2 linked regions of the Parabacteroides timonensis genome follow. The protein of the gene in region 1 binds, or shares a complex with, the protein of each later gene. Links are inferred from orthologs where the notes say so. Each region holds a gene or a part of one and is shown on either strand. Other genes may lie near its edges. The genes, in order: scpA and meaB.

The links.
Region 2: the proteins of scpA (region 1) and meaB are in contact, whole or in part, in a crystal structure (PDB 8DPB), measured with the Methylorubrum extorquens proteins. The link is inferred for Parabacteroides timonensis from one-to-one orthologs. Residues at the interface, in SOR27001.1 of Methylorubrum extorquens: Glu577, Glu578, Asn579, Asp580, Gly581, Arg582, Arg583, Arg585, His596, Ala604, Ser605, Ala608, Asp609, Gly611, Phe612, Asp613, Val614, Asp615, Ile616, Gly617, Pro618, Leu619, Glu625, Arg628, Gln629, Val631, Glu632, Asn633, Asp634, Glu661; in SOR26638.1 of Methylorubrum extorquens: Arg20, Ala21, Ala24, Arg25, Thr28, Ser32, Arg33, Arg34, His37, Thr98, Gly99, Gly100, Ser101, Ile102, Leu103, Lys106, Thr107, Ala110, Ala113, Ile114, Asp115, Arg116, Ala118, Phe119, Ile120, Arg121, Pro122, Pro124.

Annotation. Positions count from the first base shown.
Region 1 is NZ_LT669941.1:2,761,951-2,772,688, forward strand. What follows is about bases 7,798-10,738. They hold scpA (methylmalonyl-CoA mutase), read right to left. Parts: upstream 10,373-10,738; coding sequence 8,222-10,372; downstream 7,798-8,221. Other genes in these bases: BQ7394_RS18650 (hypothetical protein), read right to left, coding at 7,798-8,097; mutA (methylmalonyl-CoA mutase small subunit), read right to left, coding at 10,385-10,738. In the rest of the region: replication restart helicase PriA, read right to left, coding at 1-218; BQ7394_RS18625 (porin family protein), read right to left, coding at 288-881; murQ (N-acetylmuramic acid 6-phosphate etherase), read right to left, coding at 1,388-2,209; BQ7394_RS18635 (ATPase), read right to left, coding at 2,224-3,057; BQ7394_RS18640 (MFS transporter), read right to left, coding at 3,078-4,361; BQ7394_RS25900 (DUF4922 domain-containing protein), read right to left, coding at 4,358-5,293; BQ7394_RS25905 (glycosyltransferase family 2 protein), read right to left, coding at 5,324-6,790; more of BQ7394_RS18650, read right to left, coding at 6,889-7,797. UniProt on the Escherichia coli protein: Catalyzes the interconversion of succinyl-CoA and methylmalonyl-CoA. Could be part of a pathway that converts succinate to propionate.
Region 2 is NZ_LT669940.1:725,100-735,467, reverse strand. What follows is about bases 1-2,806. They hold meaB (methylmalonyl Co-A mutase-associated GTPase MeaB), read left to right. Parts: upstream 1-759; coding sequence 760-1,854; downstream 1,855-2,806. Other genes in these bases: pfkA (6-phosphofructokinase), read right to left, coding at 1,928-2,806; BQ7394_RS03705 (DUF1573 domain-containing protein), read left to right, coding at 1-742. In the rest of the region: more of pfkA, read right to left, coding at 2,807-2,908; BQ7394_RS03690 (4-hydroxy-3-methylbut-2-enyl diphosphate reductase), read right to left, coding at 3,005-3,877; cmk ((d)CMP kinase), read right to left, coding at 3,890-4,579; type IX secretion system protein PorQ, read right to left, coding at 4,599-5,600; BQ7394_RS03675 (energy transducer TonB), read left to right, coding at 5,819-6,508; BQ7394_RS03670 (polyprenyl synthetase family protein), read left to right, coding at 6,589-7,563; BQ7394_RS03665 (TatD family hydrolase), read left to right, coding at 7,568-8,353; BQ7394_RS03655 (MotA/TolQ/ExbB proton channel family protein), read left to right, coding at 8,672-9,418; BQ7394_RS03650 (hypothetical protein), read left to right, coding at 9,428-9,901; BQ7394_RS03645 (biopolymer transporter ExbD), read left to right, coding at 9,940-10,368. UniProt on the Escherichia coli protein: Binds and hydrolyzes GTP. Likely functions as a G-protein chaperone that assists AdoCbl cofactor delivery to the methylmalonyl-CoA mutase (MCM) ScpA and reactivation of the enzyme during catalysis.

The sequences.
Region 1 (10,738 bases):
GGAGTCGCATCCAACAAGGCATAAATTTCTTTCGTTTCAAAATCCGTATCAGGCCTGCGTTCATGCACATCCATTACAATCGCCGTATAATAGCGCTTCTTACCGAAATGGACAATCACCCGACAACCGGGAATGACAGCAGTTTCCAGATCGGAAGGAATACTATAAGTATAGCTATTCTCTAACGGAAGGGGTAATATGACATCTGCGTATTTCATTTACGAGGTCAAAAGTAACAAAAAAGGCCGGACTGTTAAAGTCCGGCCCTGCATATCTTTTATCTGTTATCAAAACAAAACTGCAGCTGTTATAGACCATCCACGGTTCTTAGCACCTCCCAAATCCAGTTTGTCTGCACTGTAATTGTCAGTCAATCCCAATCCGTAATTTATCCCTACCTGTAAATGGCTTATCAATTCAGCCCCTACACCGAAGTTTAGTCCTGCACTGAAGTTTTTTGTTTTCATCTGTTCGCCCAAAACATTCCAGATTTTATCTCCTCCGACACGGAAACCGATATAGGGTCCGGCCGACAGATAAGCTTTAACAAGAGGAATACCGAATTTCCATTTCAAATTGACCGGTACATCGAGATAATCCGTTTTTATACTGGTCTTTTCAGTACCTTTCGCTTTCAGTTCCAGTCCTTTCTGAGAATAAAGGATCGCCGCATCCAGTCCGATACCTACCAGTGGAATTGTTGTCTCGATCATCGGACCGATCTGGAACCCTGTCACATTATCCGCTTTCAATATATCAGAATTCAGATGAACGGACGATATGTTTACTCCTCCTTTTAATCCGAACTTCAGTTGTGACTTAGCCGGCACGGCTATGAATACCATCAAAATAACCAAAACTAAACCTGTAACCTTCTTCATATTGCCTGTTGTTAATTAATTATGTTTGCAAATAAACGCACTTTTCCTATAATAAACAAGTATTCCTATCATCCTGTTCATTCATAAAAAGGAAAGCATGCACCGATTACGGAGCTCATCCCGCAAACCGATCCATGCCTCTTTTCCTAATTATTATGGCAAAATAATTAAAAACAAAAACGTTCAGACAGCTAGAGGGGAAACGGGAGTAAGAATAGTGGAGACGACAAGCTGCCCCCTGTTCTCTTCCGGCCTTTCCTCGAAGCCGTCGAAATAACATGCCTTGCAGGTCTTCTGACTTACTTCCGGTTTGAGCGCCTTCCCATTCAAAAAAGAACAGTGGCACTAGTGTTGCCCAATCCGTTATGAAGCTTACAGCAGCGGGACTGTCCGGGATTTACACCCGATTCCCTTTTAATCCTTTCCTGCGGATACAGGTCCGGAACAATGCACATCGCAAATATAGAGATATTTTCGTTTCGTTCTCCATCAGTTGATGAAAAATATCAAATATTATGTTTTCGATATTCATCAACGGCAGCCTTTACCGATCCATACATGAGAAGGAGTCGCTGCGACTGGCCATAACTCAGTCCCAACTCCTCTGCCACCATCCGCGTTCCGCGGTCGACCAGTTTCTGATTAGTCAATTGCATATTGATCATCCGGTTGCCTTTTACACGCCCCAACCGGATCATAACAGATGTTGAAATCATATTCAGAATCATCTTTTGTCCCGTACCGGACTTCATACGCGAACTACCGGTTACAAATTCCGGACCGACAATCATTTCGATCGCCACATCGGCCTGAGCAGCCATGGGTGAATCCGGATTACTAGAGATAGAGGCTGTCAGTATCCCCTGCTCACGGGCTTTACGCAAAGCTCCAATCACATAAGGGGTCGCACCGGATGCAGCAATACCGATCACCGTATCTTTGGTCGTGACCTGATGCTCCTGCAATTCCTCCCAACCACGCTCCATGTCATCTTCCGCATTCTCTACCGGATTGCGAAGAGCTGTATCGCCACCGGCAATCAGACCGATCACCAAAGTAGGGGGCATTCCGAAAGTAGGAGGTATTTCAGAAGCATCGAGCACTCCCAGCCGACCGCTTGTTCCGGCCCCCAGATAAAAGATACGCCCTCCCTGTTTCATCCGGGGAACGATCTGATCTACCAGTTTCTCTATCTGGGGGATTGTTTTTTGCACTGCCAATGCGACCTTCTGGTCTTCTGTGTTTATATCTTCCAACAACTCCCGAACAGATTTCTCTTCCAGGTCATTATATAATGAATCTTGTTCTGTTATTTTAGTAAATGACATAATCAAATATAAGTTTACTTACCATGATACGCAATCAATCCCTCCATCGGACTTTGCGCAATCGCTCCAAGATGGAGACCCAAATCAAAAGCAATATCTTTCAGTATATCCTGATAATACCAGGCGACTGAACCGACCAGGTGGACAGGTAATTCAAAACAATCATACTGCTTCACGTTTCGGGTAAAAAATGCCAGAAAGCTACGGGTGACCAGTTCCCAAATGGCAGGTTCATCCAAATGCTCCCGTATAAAAGGGGAAAGGCCGGCCAGAAAACGGTTAGGGAAAGGTTGCCGGTAAACCTTGTCCATAATCGATGCCGGAGTCAACCCATATTGTGTAAGAAACTGCTCTTTAAGGGCCGGAGGTAGTTGGTTTTTCAAGACATCCCCAATCAATAGCTTACCCAATACAGCACCGCTTCCCTCATCTCCCAGAATAAATCCCAGGGGAGAAACGTTCTTTATAATCTCTTTACCATCGTAATAACAGGAGTTCGAACCGGTTCCCAGAATACAAGCTATCCCCGGCTCGTCGCCACATAAAGCACGGGCAGCAGCCAAGAGATCACTCCCTACCTCAACAGGTACAGACAGATACCGGTTAACAGACCGACGTATCATTTCATTCTTTTCAGGGAAAGCACAACCCGCCCCGTAAAAATAGACAGCGGAAGGTATAAGGTCTTTTAATGCAGGCAGTAATCCGGTTTCAATCTCCTTCCCTATCTCCTCCTCCGTCTGAAAGAAAGGATTCATACCTCGCGTTTGAAAACGAAGGGCAGGTTTTCCTCTTTCTATTACACACCAATCTGTCTTGGTGGAACCACTGTCGGCTATTAGTATCATATTTCCGTTTTATTACTTAATTAATCGATCGTTCTGTCTTTTTTACCGAATGCCGGATCTATCTTAAGGAAAGCAGTTACAGCCAGTGTGATCAGGCAACATCCCATCACCCACCAGAAGAAGTTCACATATCCCAGTTCCTCCTGCAACCACCCGGCAATCATTCCCGGAAGCATCATCCCCAATGCCATAAAAGCGGTACATATCGCATAATGAGCCGTTTTATGTTCACCATCGGAGAAATAGATCAGGTACAACATATAGGCAGTAAAACCAAATCCGTAACCGAACTGTTCAACAAACACACATACATTAATGACCAGCAGGCTTTCAGGAAGTGCACTACTCAGGTAGATAAAAACCAGATCAGGCAATGTGATTGCCAGCGCCATCGGCCAAAGCCATTTCTTTAATCCGCCATGCGCCGCCACGATTCCCCCGATAATACCTCCCAGCGTCAGGCCTATAATACCGATTGTACCATACACCAGGCCGATCTCAGAAGTAGTAAGTCCCAAACCACCCACTTCGCGCGGATCGATCAGGAAAGGTGTTACCAGCTTGACCAGTTGTGCCTCGGGAAAACGATAGAATAGCATGAACAGTATAGCGACCAATGCCTGTTTCTTCCTGAAAAACGAGACAAATGTAGCAAAGAATTCTTTAAATATGGTAGAAGCAGTAACTGTTACAGCCGCTTTATCGGACTTCGGAACCGGCAAAATATACTTATGATACAGGCAGAGACCGATAAATAGTCCGGCCAGGATCAGGAAAGTGATCGACCAAGCGAACGGAATCTTTCCGGTGCTGTCCTCCAAAGCTCCGGCCAGCATCACAAGTAATCCTTGTCCGGCAATGGTTGCAATACGATAAAAGGTACTTCGTATCCCGACATAGAAAGCCTGATCGTGCGAGTCGAGTGCCAGCATATAAAAACCGTCCGCTGCAATATCGTGTGTAGCCGAACTGAAAGCCACCAGCCAGAAAACGGCCAGGGTCACCTGAAAGAAATGATCCATCGGGATAGTAAAAGCGATACCGGCCAATCCTGCTCCTATCAGGAACTGCATGGTGACAACCCACCAGCGTTTCGTTTTCAACAGATCGACAAACGGACTCCAGAAAGGTTTGATTACCCAGGGGAGATACAGCCAACTGGTGTACAGGGCTATATCGGTATTACTGATCCCCAGCCGTTTATACATGATAACGGAGATTGTCATCACAGCAACATAAGGCAATGCCTCTGCAAAATAAAGCGAGGGTATCCAACACCAGGGGGATGTTCGTTTTGTTTTCATAAGGAGTATGATTTAGATTTACTGATTAACTGATCCATCTCCTCCGCGGAGAGGCAAGTTTCACTTATAATTTGTTGCAGGTCTCCGGAGGTCACTTTACGGAAATCTTTTTCCAGTGGAGTGATAAAAACACCGGCCATTTCGACCGTTGCCGGACTGATCAATATATTGGCATCCCCTTCGACATAATAGCAGGCAGGATGCAGTTTCTTTCGCGGATAAACACAGGTGATCCATTGTCCGGCTTCCGTCCAGACCAATACGTTCATCATAGGTTCGTACTCCTCCGTCCTGATCGGTAGCAAAGAGTACAGGTGGTTGAAAAGAACGACAGCGTCTTCCTTATCTGCAGACACGAGAACGAACATCGGTTGCAGGAAATCCCTTAAAGCAAATAAGGTTGCCTGTCCGGAAGAAAACACCACCTCTTTCCGGACTTTCCGCCAGTTTGTCTCGAGCGGCAGGAAGCCTTTATTTCCTGCCTGAAAATGCATATGATCGGGAGCTGATGCTCCGCATTTCGGGCCGTTATAAAAAATGATGAAATCTGTCAGGGCTTCAGCCAACAACAACATATCTTTATAACGGGAAGAGATACGTTGTTCCAGATGTGCCCGAAGCGGGATGGTCAGATGTTCGCGAAAGATAGGATACGGATTCACCATGATCTGATACTCTTCCCCAAAGTCAATCCATTGTTGATTGCCGGGACGGTTCGCCTCACAAAGGAAACAGGGACGGGCAGCCAACGACTGTTTATCGATCTTCGCTGCCGACGAACGGATACGCTCCGGATTGAACTGAAGAATAACGGGATAACCATTCACCTCCAATATACGGGTCTGCACCTTTTCGAGAGCGGCATAGTTTACCTGTGCCAGCTCCCAAAAGGTAAGATGTTCGCGTATTAATTCTTTAGCCTGTTGATTTATATTTTCCATTATTCTTTATCCTTCCATGTTTCATAAAACATTTCCACGCGCCCTCAACTCCCGTGTACGCAGGCTGTCTTTATAAGCATTATATTCATTAACCTTGTGTATATCGAGTGAAGCATCCGTATTGTCTTCCCAGCGCCGGCAGAGATACAGGACATCATAAATCCGGCCGATCGCGTAAGTGCGTGAAATAGCCAGGCCGATCGCGTAATCTTCACCATAACTTACGTTCGGCATCTTTATTTCGCGAAGTATCGGAGTATAAAAGGCTCTTGGTGCTCCCAGCCCGTTAATGCGTAACGCATTATTACGTCCGTTTTCCGGGGTCCACTCCCGGTGGTCGATAATGCCCGGTGGTATTTCATTCAGGTCGAAGTCGGTCATTTTATAGGTTCCGATTACCATTGCACATTTTTCAGTGTAGAACGTATCGACAATCTTCTGCAATGTATCCGGCCCGCTATATACGTCATCGCTGTCGAGTTGCACACTGAACTTACCGCATAACGGATGAGCGGCAGCTAAATTCCAGCATCCGCCTATCCCCAAGTCGTCACGTTCGGGAATCAGATGAACCAACCGGTCGTCGGAAGCATACCGACGAATCACCTCGGTAGTTCCGTCTGTGGAATGATTATCTACAATGATCAGATTGAACTTAAACGAAGCCTGTTGCATAAACACGGAACGGATAGCATCTTCAATGGTTCGTACCCGGTTGCGGACAGGGATAATCACAGTAGCTTCATATTTGAAGCCTTTCGATGCAAACTTTACTGACTGGATTTTCTTTTTCAGATATTCTTTATTATATCTCAGGGTAGAAGTAAATGCAGCTTCCATTTCCAACTGAACATCCCTGTTTTTAGGATTTACATAATCAAACTGCTTTTCCCCGCTTTTACGGATATCTTCTTCCTGGAATGTATACAGATACTCCCTGATATGAATAATTCCCTCCACTAAAGCAGCACAATGAAGACGAAAACGATACAGACCGGCATATTTATACACGGGAGCCTTATCGGGAAGTTGCACCAGATAAGTGTCTAATGCATCATATTTAATCATCAGCAACGGCCCGAAGTCAAAATCATCCCGAACACTTCCCAACTGGTAATCATTCACCGGATGGTTCTTTTTAGTTCCGTTTGATATCTCATAATAATCGGCATAAACAATCCGGTTGTATTTACATTCCTGAAGAACCGTATCCATCCGTTCCAGTGCATATTGTCCAAACCGGATCAGGCCGGGACGGAGATAAAGCAAAACATTCTTTCCTTCCGCATGTTCATAGATAGAACGCAGCGTTTGTGTGCTGGTTAGTGTATCGACTGAGAGTATCTCACAACCGGGATATGGTTCGACATCAGGATTGGATGTCATCAGGAAAATCTTATCGATAAGACCCGTTTTATTCAACTCTTCAACAATAGGAGCGAGTAGTTCAGGAGAAATATAAGGTAAAAAACAATTGATCGATTCCATATAGTAATAAGTTTATCTTTATTGAGGCGTAAACATAAACAAAAAAGGCCGTTTCTCAAACGAAAAACGACCCTATTACTTTCTTCTAAAAGATAAATTTATCCCCAATTCCAGTCATCTTCTCCCAGGAAGCCACCACCACCGTGAGTTTGCCCGTACCGCTTCAGGAATGATTTTAAACCGGAAACAGTAGAGACTGAGGACACATATTCTTCAATGCCTTTCATATCTTTTTTATGACGGGTAAACAGCATATTCATCTGGATAGGCAGATCCTTCCATGCAAAGTTACGCAGTTGGGAGTATGGCCCTTCTACACCAGGAATCGGAGCATTTTTGATAATTCTCAACTGTTCATCAAAACAAATCAATAAATAACGAAGTTTCATATTATATGCCATAAGGTCTTTTTCTTCGGCCGGAGCTGCCATCGCTACCTCTTCCATCCATTCGATCTGTGTGATCAAAATATCTGCCAGATTTTTTTGTGCATTATCGACAGCTAATTGCTTCAAAAGTTCTTCTTTCCGGGCAGTACGCACTTCGTCTTCCACCCCTCCTTTGTAAAACTCTTTTATCATATCTACATAGAGTTTCTTCATTTCTCCGATGGCCTGGCTTATCTGAAATTGTTCAAGCAGAAATCTCTTTGATACTTTTTCCGCTCCGGCTTCTTTTGTTTTCTTACCAGCACGCGTTGCTTTTTCTCCCGCAGCAGCATTCGCCCTTCGATCCCGTGCTTTCATATAAGCAGAAATAGCAGTCAGCAACTCGTCTTCCGTCTTCGCAGCCTCCATTGCTTTATTGGGTCTGATACCACAACGATTGACAAACAGGCTTAAAGTGTCTTCTACAGCTTCCTGATCCAACTCCTCACGACTCATGCCGAGCGTCAGTTCGTCATATTTATATTTCAACTCTAAAAGATGTTCCCGCTGTTCGTCGGTAGTCACGAAATCTTCAACTCCCTGGCTTTCCTCTGCAAAAAGATCAAGGAGTGTATCCTTTTCGCTTGAAGTCAGTTCTCCACTCTCATAAGCCTCATCCAGATACACAAGGTACTTATATTTTAAAGCTGTTTCTTTTTCAAATACAGGCTTGGCATTCCGTTCAAAAAAATCCTTGATACGTTCTTCCTTTTCCGGTATCAGATAGATTTCCTCTTTTTGGCCGGCAATCGTCTTTCTTATACGATTTAATTCTAATTGTGCACCGGATAATTGCTCTCTTTCTTTTTTATCGGATAAACGACGGGAGATGTCGTTTCTTCCTGTTCTGCCCTCATGAAAATGTCGTTGTTTTGCCATCTTTGTATGTATTTAATTATGTAAGTATGTTCTTTGTGTATATAGATTCGTGCACATTGGAAAAAAGAACTGCGTAGTTCTCTACAGAAAACTACGCAGTATCAATCTGTAAGATATTCAGCTATTATTCTTCTCCTATCAGGATTTCCAGGATCTGAACAGCAGCCTTAGCCACTGAAGTACCCGGGCCGAAGATAGCAGCAACACCTGCTTTGTACAGGAAGTCGTAGTCCTGTGCAGGGATTACACCACCGGCGATGACGATGATGTCTTCGCGGCCTAACTTCTTCAGCTCATCGATAACCTGCGGGATCAATGTCTTGTGTCCGGCAGCCAGAGAAGAAACACCCATTACGTGAACGTCGTTTTCAACAGCCTGACGGGCAGCTTCTGCCGGAGTCTGGAACAACGGTCCCATATCCACGTCGAAACCACAGTCTGCATAACCTGTTGCAACAACCTTTGCACCACGGTCGTGTCCGTCCTGACCCATCTTAGCGATCATGATACGCGGCTGGCGACCTTCCTTCTTCGCAAACTTTTCAGTCAGCTCGCAAGCCTTAATGAAGTCTGCATCTTTCTTTGTTTCTGATGAATACACGCCTGATATAGTTCTGATGATTGCTTTATAACGTCCCACAACAACTTCGCAGGCATCCGAGATTTCTCCCAATGATGCACGCAGGCCAGCAGCCTTAACAGCCAGTTCCAGCAAGTTGCCTTTCTTAGTTTTCACACATTCAGTGATATCGGCCAATGCTTTCTGAACAGCTTCTTCGTCGCGGTTTTCACGCAACACCTTCAAATTGGCAATCTGTTCGTTACGAACGGCAGTGTTGTCGATTTCAAGGATATCGATCGGATCTTCTTTCGGCAGACGATATTTGTTAACACCAACGATTGTCTGAACACCTGAGTCGATACGAGCCTGTGTACGAGCAGCAGCTTCTTCGATACGCATCTTCGGAAGACCTGTTTCGATAGCTTTTGCCATACCGCCCATGCTTTCGATTTCCTGGATCAATGCCCAACCTTTGTGTACCAGTTCGTTTGTCAAAGATTCTACATAGTAAGAACCTGCCCACGGGTCGATTTCCTTACAAATCTTTGTTTCTTCCTGGATATAGATCTGTGTGTTACGAGCGATACGTGCAGAGAAGTCTGTCGGCAATGCGATAGCTTCGTCCAGCGCGTTGGTGTGCAGAGACTGTGTATGTCCCAGTGCAGCAGCCATAGCCTCGATACAAGTACGACCTACGTTATTGAACGGATCTTGTTCCGTCAACGACCATCCTGAAGTCTGGCAGTGAGTACGCAAAGCCAGTGATTTCGGGTTCTTGGCACCGAAGCTCTTCACGATCTTCGCCCACAACATACGTGCAGCACGCATCTTGGCGATTTCCATGAAGTGGTTCACACCGATAGCCCAGAAGAATGACAGACGCGGAGCGAATGCATCCACATCGATTCCTGCGTTCACACCGGCACGAAGATATTCCATACCGTCGCACAGTGTATAAGCCATTTCGATATCTGCCGTAGCACCGGCTTCCTGCATGTGGTAACCGGAGATAGAAATAGAGTTGAACTTCGGCATCTTCTGTGATGTATATTCGAAGATATCAGCGATGATCTTCATAGAGAATTCAGGCGGATAGATATAGGTGTTACGCACCATGAACTCTTTCAGGATATCGTTCTGAATTGTACCGGCCATTTCTTCCAACTTAGCGCCCTGTTCCAGACCTGCGTTGATGTAGAATGCCAATACCGGAAGAACGCCACCGTTCATGGTCATGGAAACAGACATCTTGTTCAAAGGAATACCAGCGAACAATACTTTCATGTTTTCCAGCGAACAGATGGATACACCTGCTTTACCAACGTCACCTACAACACGTTCGTTGTCGGCATCGTATCCGCGGTGTGTCGGAAGGTCGAATGCAACAGACAGACCTTTCTGACCGGAAGCCAAGTTACGACGATAGAATGCATTTGATTCTTCTGCGGTAGAGAAACCGGCATACTGACGGATTGTCCAGGGACGCATAGCGTACATACCGCTATACGGACCACGCAGATAAGGAGGCAGACCGGAAGCATAGTTCAGATGCTCCATTCCCTCCAGGTCTTCTTTCGTATAAACAGGTTTCACCTCGATATGCTCAGGTGTTTTCCAATCGGTTTCAATGCCATTGGCTTTTGCCCATTCGGCAGCATTGGTAGCTGCAAAACCGGCATTCTTGATATCTATGTTTTTAAAATTTGGTCTCATAATTGTTTCTACTTAAGCGATTCCTAATTTTGCGTTGAAAGCCTTCAATGTTTCGAGCACGTTGCTCTTTACATTGATAAATTGATCGATACCCTGAGCTTTCAGGTCTTCCATACATTCAGGAGCACCGGCTACAACGAACTCAGCACGTCCGGCCAATGCTTTATAAGCAGCAGGAGCATATTCTGCATATTCGTCATCACTAGAACAAAGAACAACGATCTGAGCACCTGCTTCCATCGCTGCATCAACGCCGGCTTCTACTGTTTCGAAACCTAAGTTATCAATTACCTTGTATCCTGCACAAGCAAAGAAGTTACTTGAGAACTGTGAACGGGCAATACGCATAGACAGGTTACCGATAGT
Region 2 (10,368 bases), on another replicon or contig:
AGGAAACGTAACACCGAAACCGCTTCAGCCTACATTTATTTACCCTTATTCCATCGGCGATCTGAAGATGCAGACCAAAACGGTTCTGTACAGTAGTATCCGTCCGGATGAAACATTAGGGGAAAAGATCAGTGTGAAGAACGAAGGAAAAACAACTCTTACGATCCATCAGGGTAAAGTACCAAACTTCCTGACCGTAGAAATTCGTCCTGCCCAACTGGCACCGGATGAAGTCGGCGAAATTACTTTATTGATGGATGCCAAGGCTACCAAAAGAAAAGGACGGGTTACAACTGAGATACCTTTAACGATTGAAAGCATAGGACAAAAAGAAATTTCAGGAAAAGTGCATGTAGCAGCCAATATAATTGATAACTTTGGAAAATTATCGGCTGCAGAAAAGGCACAGGCTCCTGTTGCACAGCTATCGGGTACTTTACTCGACTTCGGGAAATTACCGGAGAAAGGTGGTTTTATTCCTCTGATCGGAGGTAAAGTGACCGGAACTGTCGACATTACCAATACCGGAAAGTCACCGCTTCTTATCCACAGCATCAGCTGCGATAATGAATTGGTGGATATCTCCGGAGGCAAAAAAGAAATTAAACCGGGAACGACTGCTACCTATAAGATTTCGGTTCGTCCACGAGAAATCAAGACAAAACTGGAAGCGCTTATCAATGTGGTATGCAATGACCCGAACGGCCCTGTCCGCCTTATAAAAGTAACAGCTGAGAAATAATAAATTGTCAATTAAACATGGAACATCCCGAAAACGACGATCTTTACAGAGGATTAAAGGTAAACAAGGGAGTAGCCGACGTACCGACTGTAAACCCGTATCTCAAAAGACCTCAACGTAAAGCATATACCCCTTCCGAATTTGTAGAAGGGATACTGAAAGGAAATATAACTATCCTCAGCCAGGCTGTGACCTTGGTTGAAAGTGCTAAATATGAGCATCAGCAATTAGCTCAGGAAATCATCGAAAAATGTCTTCCTTTTGCCGGAAAATCGGTTCGTATCGGTATTACCGGAGTACCCGGTGCAGGAAAGAGTACCTCCATCGATGTTTTCGGCATGCATCTGATCAAAGAAGGACGTAAGTTGGCCGTACTGGCCATCGACCCGAGTAGCGAACGCTCCAAAGGTAGTATCCTGGGAGATAAGACCCGTATGGAAGCTTTGTCACGCGAAAAAGACGCGTTCATCCGCCCTTCGCCATCGGCAGGTTCACTGGGTGGTGTGGCACGTAAAACACGTGAAACGATAGTTTTGTGTGAAGCTGCCGGTTTTGATACCGTATTCGTAGAAACAGTAGGTGTCGGACAAAGCGAAACGGCCGTACATTCAATGGTCGACTTCTTCCTACTTATCCAACTGGCAGGAACAGGGGACGAACTGCAAGGTATCAAACGTGGTATCATGGAGATGGCAGACGGTATCATTATCAATAAAGCAGACGGCGATAATATCGACAAAGCGAATCTGGCGGCTGCACAGTTCAGAAATGCCCTGCATCTTTTCCCGCCCGCAGATTCCGGATGGTTCCCCAAAGTATTGACCTACTCAGGTTATTACAACATCGGAATCAAGGAAATCTGGGATATGGTAGGCGAATACATGGAGTTTACCAAGAAAAACGGCTACTTCAATTACAAACGGAATGAACAGGCCAAGTACTGGATGTATGAAAGTATCAACGATACATTACGTGAAACATTCTATCATAATCCCGCCGTTGAAGGCATGCTGATACCGACAGAGCAACAGGTGTTGAACAACGAGATCAGCTCGTTTGTCGCAGCTAAACGGATGATGGATTTATTCCTGGACAATTTATCGAAGAAATAAGGTATAGCCTAAAACGAATAAACCCCGCCAGATTGCTATCCGGCGGGGTTTATTTATTTCTGACAACTCATGTTTAGATGGAAGACACACGAAGTGTATTCAATAAATCACGGTTGATCGGTTTATCATTCTTAATAGCCTTGGAGAACGGCACGTATACGATCTGGTCATTCTGTATACCCATCATCACGTTACGCTGATCGTCCAGTAACGCATCGACAGCTCCGACTCCCATACGGGTTGCCAGGATACGGTCTTGTGCCGTAGGCGATCCACCACGCTGCAAGTGTCCCAAGATAGAGACACGAACATCGAACTGGGGATATTCATTCTTTACACGTTCGGCCACACCCATCGCACCGCCGGTTACTTCACTTTCGGCAACCAGTACGATACTACTGTTTTTTGATTTACGGAAACCATTTTCGATCATTTCCGCCAACTGGTCCTTCTCCATAGATATTTCCGGGATGATCGCAGCTTCTGCACCTGAAGCAATCGCACCGTTCAATGCAAGGAAACCTGCATCTCGTCCCATCACTTCGATAAAGAACAAACGATCGTGGGAGGTAGCTGTATCGCGAATCTTATCCACACATTCCATGATAGTATTCAGGGCTGTGTCGTATCCGATCGTAACATCCGTACCATACAGGTCGTTATCGATCGTACCCGGAACACCGACTATCGGATAATTGAATTCCTGTGCAAATATGCGGGCACCGGTCAATGTACCGTCCCCACCGATTGCGATCAATGCATCGATACCTTCTTCCACCAACTTATCGTATGCCTGCTTACGGCCTTCAGGAGTTTTGAACTCCATACAACGAGCTGTTTTCAATATTGTTCCACCACGCTGGATAATGTTACTTACATTCTGAGTCTTGAATTCTTCAATTTCACCTGTGATCAATCCTCTGTAGCCTCGAAAAATACCTTTAACCCTAATCCCGTTATAAATAGCGGAACGCGTCACTGCACGGATGGCAGCGTTCATTCCGGGAGCATCACCTCCGGACGTTAAAATGCCAATACATTTAATAGTAGACATAGCGTCTTTATTTTATATTATTCGCGGCAAAAATAATAATTATTTGCCAACATTCTTTCATTTTCTCTGAAACTTAATGAAATCTTAATCATTCTATCAACGCCCGGCATTCAGTTCCTGAATACGGACAGCCACCTCTTCCATCAACCATTTCGGAGTGGATGTGGCCCCACAAACGCCTACCCGGCGTACTCCGGCCGGAAGCGGTTCGGTAATCTCCTTCACTTCCGAAATGAAGATCGTGTTAGGATTTGCCTTACGACATTCCTCCAGCAACATCTTTCCGTTCGAACTTTTCTTCCCGGCAACAAAATAGACCCAATCATGGCCGGATGCAAAAGTTTTGATATTGGGAAGACGATTGGCTACCTGGCGACAGATGGTATCGTGATATTCAAAGCGGACATTTTCTGCTCTACGCTGTTCTATCTCTTTCACTACTTTACGAAAACCGTCGAGCGACTTGGTGGTCTGGGAGAACAGGCAGATATCTCGGTTAAAATCCAGACGATCCAGGTCTTCGATCTTTTCCACGACAATGGCGGTTCCTTCCGTCTGTCCGACAAGTCCGTTCACTTCGGCGTGTCCTTTCTTTCCGTATATGACCAGTTGCGTATTGTTGATACGGGTTTCCTGGTAACATTTATGTATTTTACGTTGTAATTGAAGAACTACCGGACAAGTGGCATCGACGATCGTTATATCGTTCTGCCGGGCAATTTCATAGGTTGAAGGGGGTTCTCCATGAGCACGAAGCAAGACTTTTTTACCTTTCAAAGTAGAGAACTCGCTATGATCAATCGTCCGCAAGCCATGTGCCTGCAATCGCTCGACCTCCAGGCTATTATGCACGATATCTCCTAAACAATATAATATATCGGTATTGTTGAGTTCACGTTCTGCACTTTCAATAGCTGTCACCACCCCAAAGCAGAAGCCAGAGCCTTTATCTATTTCTACTTCAATCATTGTAACTGTTACCTATTTAGAGATAGCTTTTTCATATTGAACAAGCAGCCATGCTTTTTGTTCAGCAATGGTCATACGCGAGTTATCCAATACTAACGCATCGTCTGCTTTACGCAGGGGACTTTCCTTACGGGTCGAATCGATATGATCGCGGGTTTTCACATTTTCAAGAACTTCCTCATAAGACGCAACCTCCCCTTTAGCTTTCAGTTCGTCCAGACGACGTTGCGCTCGGACCTCCGGACTGGCGGTTACATATATTTTCAGTTCTGCATCTGGGAAAACCACAGTTCCGATATCTCTCCCGTCCATTATGATCCCTTTTTCTTTACCCATCTCCTGCTGCATGGCAACCAGGGCACGACGGACAAATCCCAACGTGGCCACAGGACTGACCCAATTTGCCACTTCCATTCCGCGTATTTCTTTTTCAACTTTAACACCGTTCAGGTAAGTATCAGGCCGTCCGGTTTCCGGATTGAAACGAAGGGATATATGGATATCGTTCATTGCCGCCTCGAGCTTTTCCTCATCGATCCGGTCTCCTTTGAACAGATTATGCTGAATACAATATAATGTTACAGCCCGGTACATAGCTCCGGTATCTATATATGTATAACCGATCTCTTTGGCGAGATCTTTTGCCATAGTACTTTTTCCTGTTGAAGAAACACCATCGATGGCGATCACTATCTTTTTCATTCTTACTTTAATTATATTTTCAAGGTTTAAAATCGGCCAGTGTAGTAGAAACGCTGACCATCATCGACATGGCTGAAGGATGATATTTGGCGAAAGAAACACCTACGTCGAACATTTTGATCTTCACGCCGGCACCGGCCGAGAAACCGGATAACCCATTTCCTCCCCCTTGGAGCTTCATATCCATCTTTGTCTTCGGATTAAAACCGACACCAATCCAGAAATTCTCACTGGGTATATAATCTACTCCGAATACAAAATGCTTAAACAATGCCTGGGCGAAGTTATCACCTTTATAATCGGGATCTGTCTCATCCAGATAGTCGAATTTCCAACGATTCAGATGCATAGCTGTAACGGATAGGCGGAAAGGGGCATGATTCATCTTTTTTGAAATACCCATCTGAATATCCCAAGGCATTTTCTGACGGTCATCATTATAGGGTTTCAACTGTGCACCTATATTTTTGAACACAAACCCGAAAGAGAACTCTTTTTCCGAATTATAATAACTCAACCCGGCATCCACCGCAAGTCCCAACGAGGTATAAATATCATAATTGGAATAGAGGAACTTCATAGAAACACCTCCGCGCCAACGTTCCGATAAATCATACGAGAAAAAACCATTGACAGCAATATCGTTTGCCGTAAAATCGGCAGTCGGCTGATTATGTTCATCCATCCCAATAAACTTCCCGTTATGGAAATAATTGACTCCTACCCCCCAGGCTCCACGTTCACGGAACGCTTTTGTAAACAGGGCACTTCCAACATTTACGTCTGCTATATAATTCATATAGTTCAGGTTTATCATACCGTCCATTTCCCCCCCAAGCAAAGCCGGGTTATGAAAAATAAGGGAGGGATCTCTTTCTATCAGGGACACGGTATGACCTCCAAGAGCATTCGCCCTGGTCGATGAAGGGTAGTTCAAAAAAGTAAACACCTGCTCTCCGGTTTGTGCCGCGACAGATTGTATAAAGAACGAAAGGAACAATACAGCTAATATATTTCTCATATTTTTCAACAAATGCGTACAAAGATATAAATACGGTTGTAACATATTTCATAAACAGAAACGGAAAAAACAGGAAAAAGGTATATAAACACCGTTATTTTTCTTTCGGTTCAAAAAAAAACGAAAATATAGAAGTATTTTTCCCAGTTTACTATTGATATATAAAATAATTTGTATTTTTGCGTACTGGAAAACACATATTTAAACATTATAAGAGTATGGAAATTAAGAAATCACCGAAAGCGGACTTAGAAGGGGGCAAAACACTCGGTATCCTGATGGGTATGGTTGTTGGCTTAGCCGTTCTATTCGTTGGGTTTGAATGGGGAACCCGTGATATTCAGGTAGTCCAAACAGAAGGCGTCGCTGATATCATCGCTGAAGAGGAAATTGAAATTACAAGACCGGAGGATACGCCTCCTCCACCACCCCCACCACCAGCACCTGCTGCAGTAGAACAACTGAACATTGTGGATGACGACGTGGAACTGGATCAAGTGGATCTTATCTCATCTGAGGATGACCAGACTTCAGCACAGGTTGAAGCTTATGTGGCACCTGCAGTTGTGGAAGAAGAAGAAGAATCTGCTCAACAGATCTTCACAGTCGTAGAAACAATGCCGGAATTCCCGGGTGGACAGGGTGAATTGCTGAAATACCTTGCAAAATCAATCAAGTATCCGGTTATTGCACAGGAAAACGGTATTCAAGGTCGTGTAACTTGTTCGTTCGTTGTAAACCGTGACGGTTCTATTGTAGACGCAGAAGTTATCCGTGGTGTAGACCCATCTTTGGATAAAGAAGCCTTGCGTGTGATCAATAGCATGCCCAAATGGTCTCCTGGTAAGCAGAGAGGTAAACCTGTACGTGTAAAATATACAGTACCTGTAACTTTCAGATTACAATAATAATTTCTAAACATATTAAAAAGGCTGCTGTAAACTTGCAGCCTTTTTTTATTTTGTCTTATCTATAATTCAATATCGATATGTTATCTTTCAACGAGATCCTGCAAAAAATAGAAAACGAAATATCTCAACTCAGTTTCGAATATCCCCCTAAAAGTTTATACGACCCGATCGAATACATACTGTCATTGGGAGGAAAAAGGATCCGTCCGGCTTTGGCATTAATGGCTTGTAATTTATACCGCGAAAATGTAGACAACGCAATCAACCCGGCATTGGGAATAGAAGTTTTCCACAACTTTACCCTATTGCATGACGACCTGATGGATAAGGCTGACAAAAGAAGAAACAAACCGACAGTTCATAAGGTATGGAATGACAACACAGCAATCCTTTCGGGAGATGCAATGTTGATAGCCGCTTATCAATTGATCGGAAAAACCGAACCGGAACATCTGAAAGAAGTGTTCGACCTGTTCACAGCCACTGCACTCGAGATATGCGGAGGTCAGCAATATGATATGGAGTTTGAATCACGGACAGATGTTACAGAAGCGGAATATATAGAAATGATCCGGTTAAAAACCGCTGTTCTACTTGCCTGTAGCTTAAAAGCTGGTGCTATCATGGGAGGTGCATCCAAAGAAGATGCCACGAATCTTTATGAGTTCGGAATAAACATCGGACTCGCATTCCAATTGCAGGATGATCTGCTGGATGTATATGGAGATACAGCAACATTCGGTAAAAATATCGGTGGAGACATTATCTGCAACAAGAAAACATTCCTACTGATACATGCTTTTGAACTCGCCAACATGGAACAAAAGCAAATCCTAAAAGACTGGATCGGAAAAGAGTCTTTCAACCCTGCTGAGAAAATCAAGGCAATCACCGCCATATACAATACATTAAATCTAAAAGATATCACGACGGCTAAAATGCAGGGATATTACGACAAAGCAATGGAACATCTCTCCGCATTAAATGTATTACCGGAAAAACTGACTATATTAAAAGAAGTAAGTAACCATTTAATGTATCGCCAGTCTTAATCACATGAATTTAATAGATACACATAACCATCTGTACCTGGAAGAATTCGACCTGGAACAAGATGCACTGGTTGATGCCGCCCTGAAATCAGGTATCGATACGTTGCTTCTCCCGAATGTCGATCTCACAACGGTAGAACGGATGCATGACCTATGCGACCGTTTTCCCGATTTTGCCTATCCGATGATGGGATTGCACCCGACAAGTGTGGACGAACACTATATTGACACGCTAAAAAAAACGGAATCTTATCTCGGCAAACGCCCTTATTGTGGTATTGGAGAGATCGGAATAGACTTATACTGGGATAAGACATACCTGAAAGAACAGAAAATCGTATTCGAAGAACAACTGAAATGGAGCATCGATCTCGATCTCCCGATTGCGATCCATACAAGAGAGGCTTACCCGGAAGTTCTTGAAAGTATCCATAAAGTAGGAGCCGACAAACTGAAGGGAGTTTTCCACAGTTTTACAGGTACCAATACAGACCTGGAAGAAATTAAGAAATTGAAAAAATTCAAATTGGGTATTAACGGGGTAATTACCTTTAAAAATTCAAAACTGTCGGAGACAATTTTATCTACCGACATTAACAGTATAGTACTCGAAACTGACGCTCCATACCTGGCGCCTGTACCATATCGGGGGAAACGAAATGAACCCGTATATATATGGAAAACGGCAGAAAAGGTAGCGGACACATATAGCCTTACATTGGATGAAACGGTAGAAATAACAAGAAAAAACGCACTGGATTTATTTAAAATTACTAATAAACATGCGTAGTTTGACTTTTTCAGCTGGAAGACCAAATTTATTCCGTCAGATATTGTGTATATGTCAAGCAAAAACTTTAGATTTGTGCACTGAAACGTTTGGATATGCGATTTTTTTCGTATTTTGCGCTCGTTTTAGAGGAGACAAAGGCTGAAAATTGGAGAGATGCTCGAGTGGTTGAAGAGGCACGCCTGGAAAGCGTGTATACGCCTAAAGTGTATCGCGGGTTCGAATCCCGCTCTCTCCGCTTAGGTACCATGAGGATATTATTAACAACAAAAATAAAAACAAATAAGAGAATTATTAATCTTAAAAATTAAACACACAATGAAAAAGTATTTTGCAAAAACATTCATGGGTTTATGTGCCCTTGGAATCTCTACCGTAGCATTCGCGCAGGACGCTGCAGCCGGAGCTGAACAAGTTGTTGAAGGTGGTATGTACCAGGCTTTAAAAGTTAAGTTCATCGAGGGTGGTGCAGACTTCATGAGTTTGGTTGCTATCGCTTTGATTTTCGGTTTGGCTTTCTGTCTTGAAAGAATTATTTATCTAAACTTAGCTGAAACTAATGCTAGCAAATTATTAAAAGGTATCGAAGATGCACTTGACAAAGGTGATGTAGAAGGTGCAAAAGCTATTGCTCGCGACACAAGAGGTCCTATCGCTTCTATCGCATATCAAGGTTTGATGAGAATTGACCAGGGTATCGACGTTGTTGAAAAATCAATCGTTTCTTACGGTGGTGTACAGGGTGGTCTTTTGGAAAAGAACATGTCTTGGATCACATTGTTTATCGCTATGGCTCCGTCATTAGGATTCTTGGGTACTGTAGTTGGTATGGTTATGGCGTTCGATAAAATCGAACAAGTTGGTGATATCAGCCCGACGGTTGTTGCTGGTGGTATGAAAGTGGCTTTGATCACAACAGTAGGTGGTCTTGTTGTTGCTTTGATCCTTCAGGTATTCTATAACTATTTATTGAGCAAACTGGAAGCTATCCTGAACCAGATGGAAGATGCTTCTATTACATTGCTTGATATGGTTATCAAATACAACCTTAAATTCAAAAAATAATTCAGAATTATGGCAGTTACTAAAATAAGAAAAATATCCAGCTGGACATTACTGCTCACATCTATTATCAGTATTGTTGTATTGGGTATGTTCTACGCAGGAGGCGTTGTAGACCCTTCTGTTGAAATGAAAGAGCCTATATATACTGGCTTATTGCTCAACTGGACAAGTGTATTGTTCTTCATTACGATTGTTAGTACAGTGATTTTTGCGATCTGGCAGTTTACATCATTACTGAAAACTAGCCCTAAATCAGCATTAGCATCATTGGTCGTTGTTGTTTGCTTCGCAGCCATGTTGTTCATTACTTATTCTATGGGAGACGCAACTCCTTTGAAAGGTCTGAATGCAGATTCTCAGGCATACAATATTCCTTTGTGGCTGAAAGTTACAGACATGTGGATTTATTCTACAGTTATTTTGATGGTCCTGATCATCATCGCTGTTGCAGCCGGTTCTGTAAAGAGAATGCTTAATAGATAATAGTAATAAGAAATACGATATAAAACAATTCAAGCGATATGGGAAGAAAAAAAAGAAAAGTGCCCGCAATGAATGCGACTTCTTCAGCCGATATTGCTTTCATGTTGCTTATCTTCTTCCTTATTACTACCTCAATGGATACAGATAAAGGTTTGGCAAGACGTTTACCGCCGCCTGTACCCAAAGACCAGAAGAAAAACGATGAAATGGATATTAAAAAGAGAAACATCCTGGTTGTACTGATCAACAGTAATAACCAAATTCTCTGCGACAACCAGTTCATCGATATTAAGCAATTGAAAGACAAGGTTAAAGAGTTCATTGAGAACCCTTACAATGACGAACATAAGCCTGAAAAGACTGAAGTCGATGTACCGTTCTACGGTAAAATGATGGTAACAAAAAATCACGTTATTTCATTGATGAATGACCGTGGTACCGAATATCAAGCTTATATTGATGTCCAG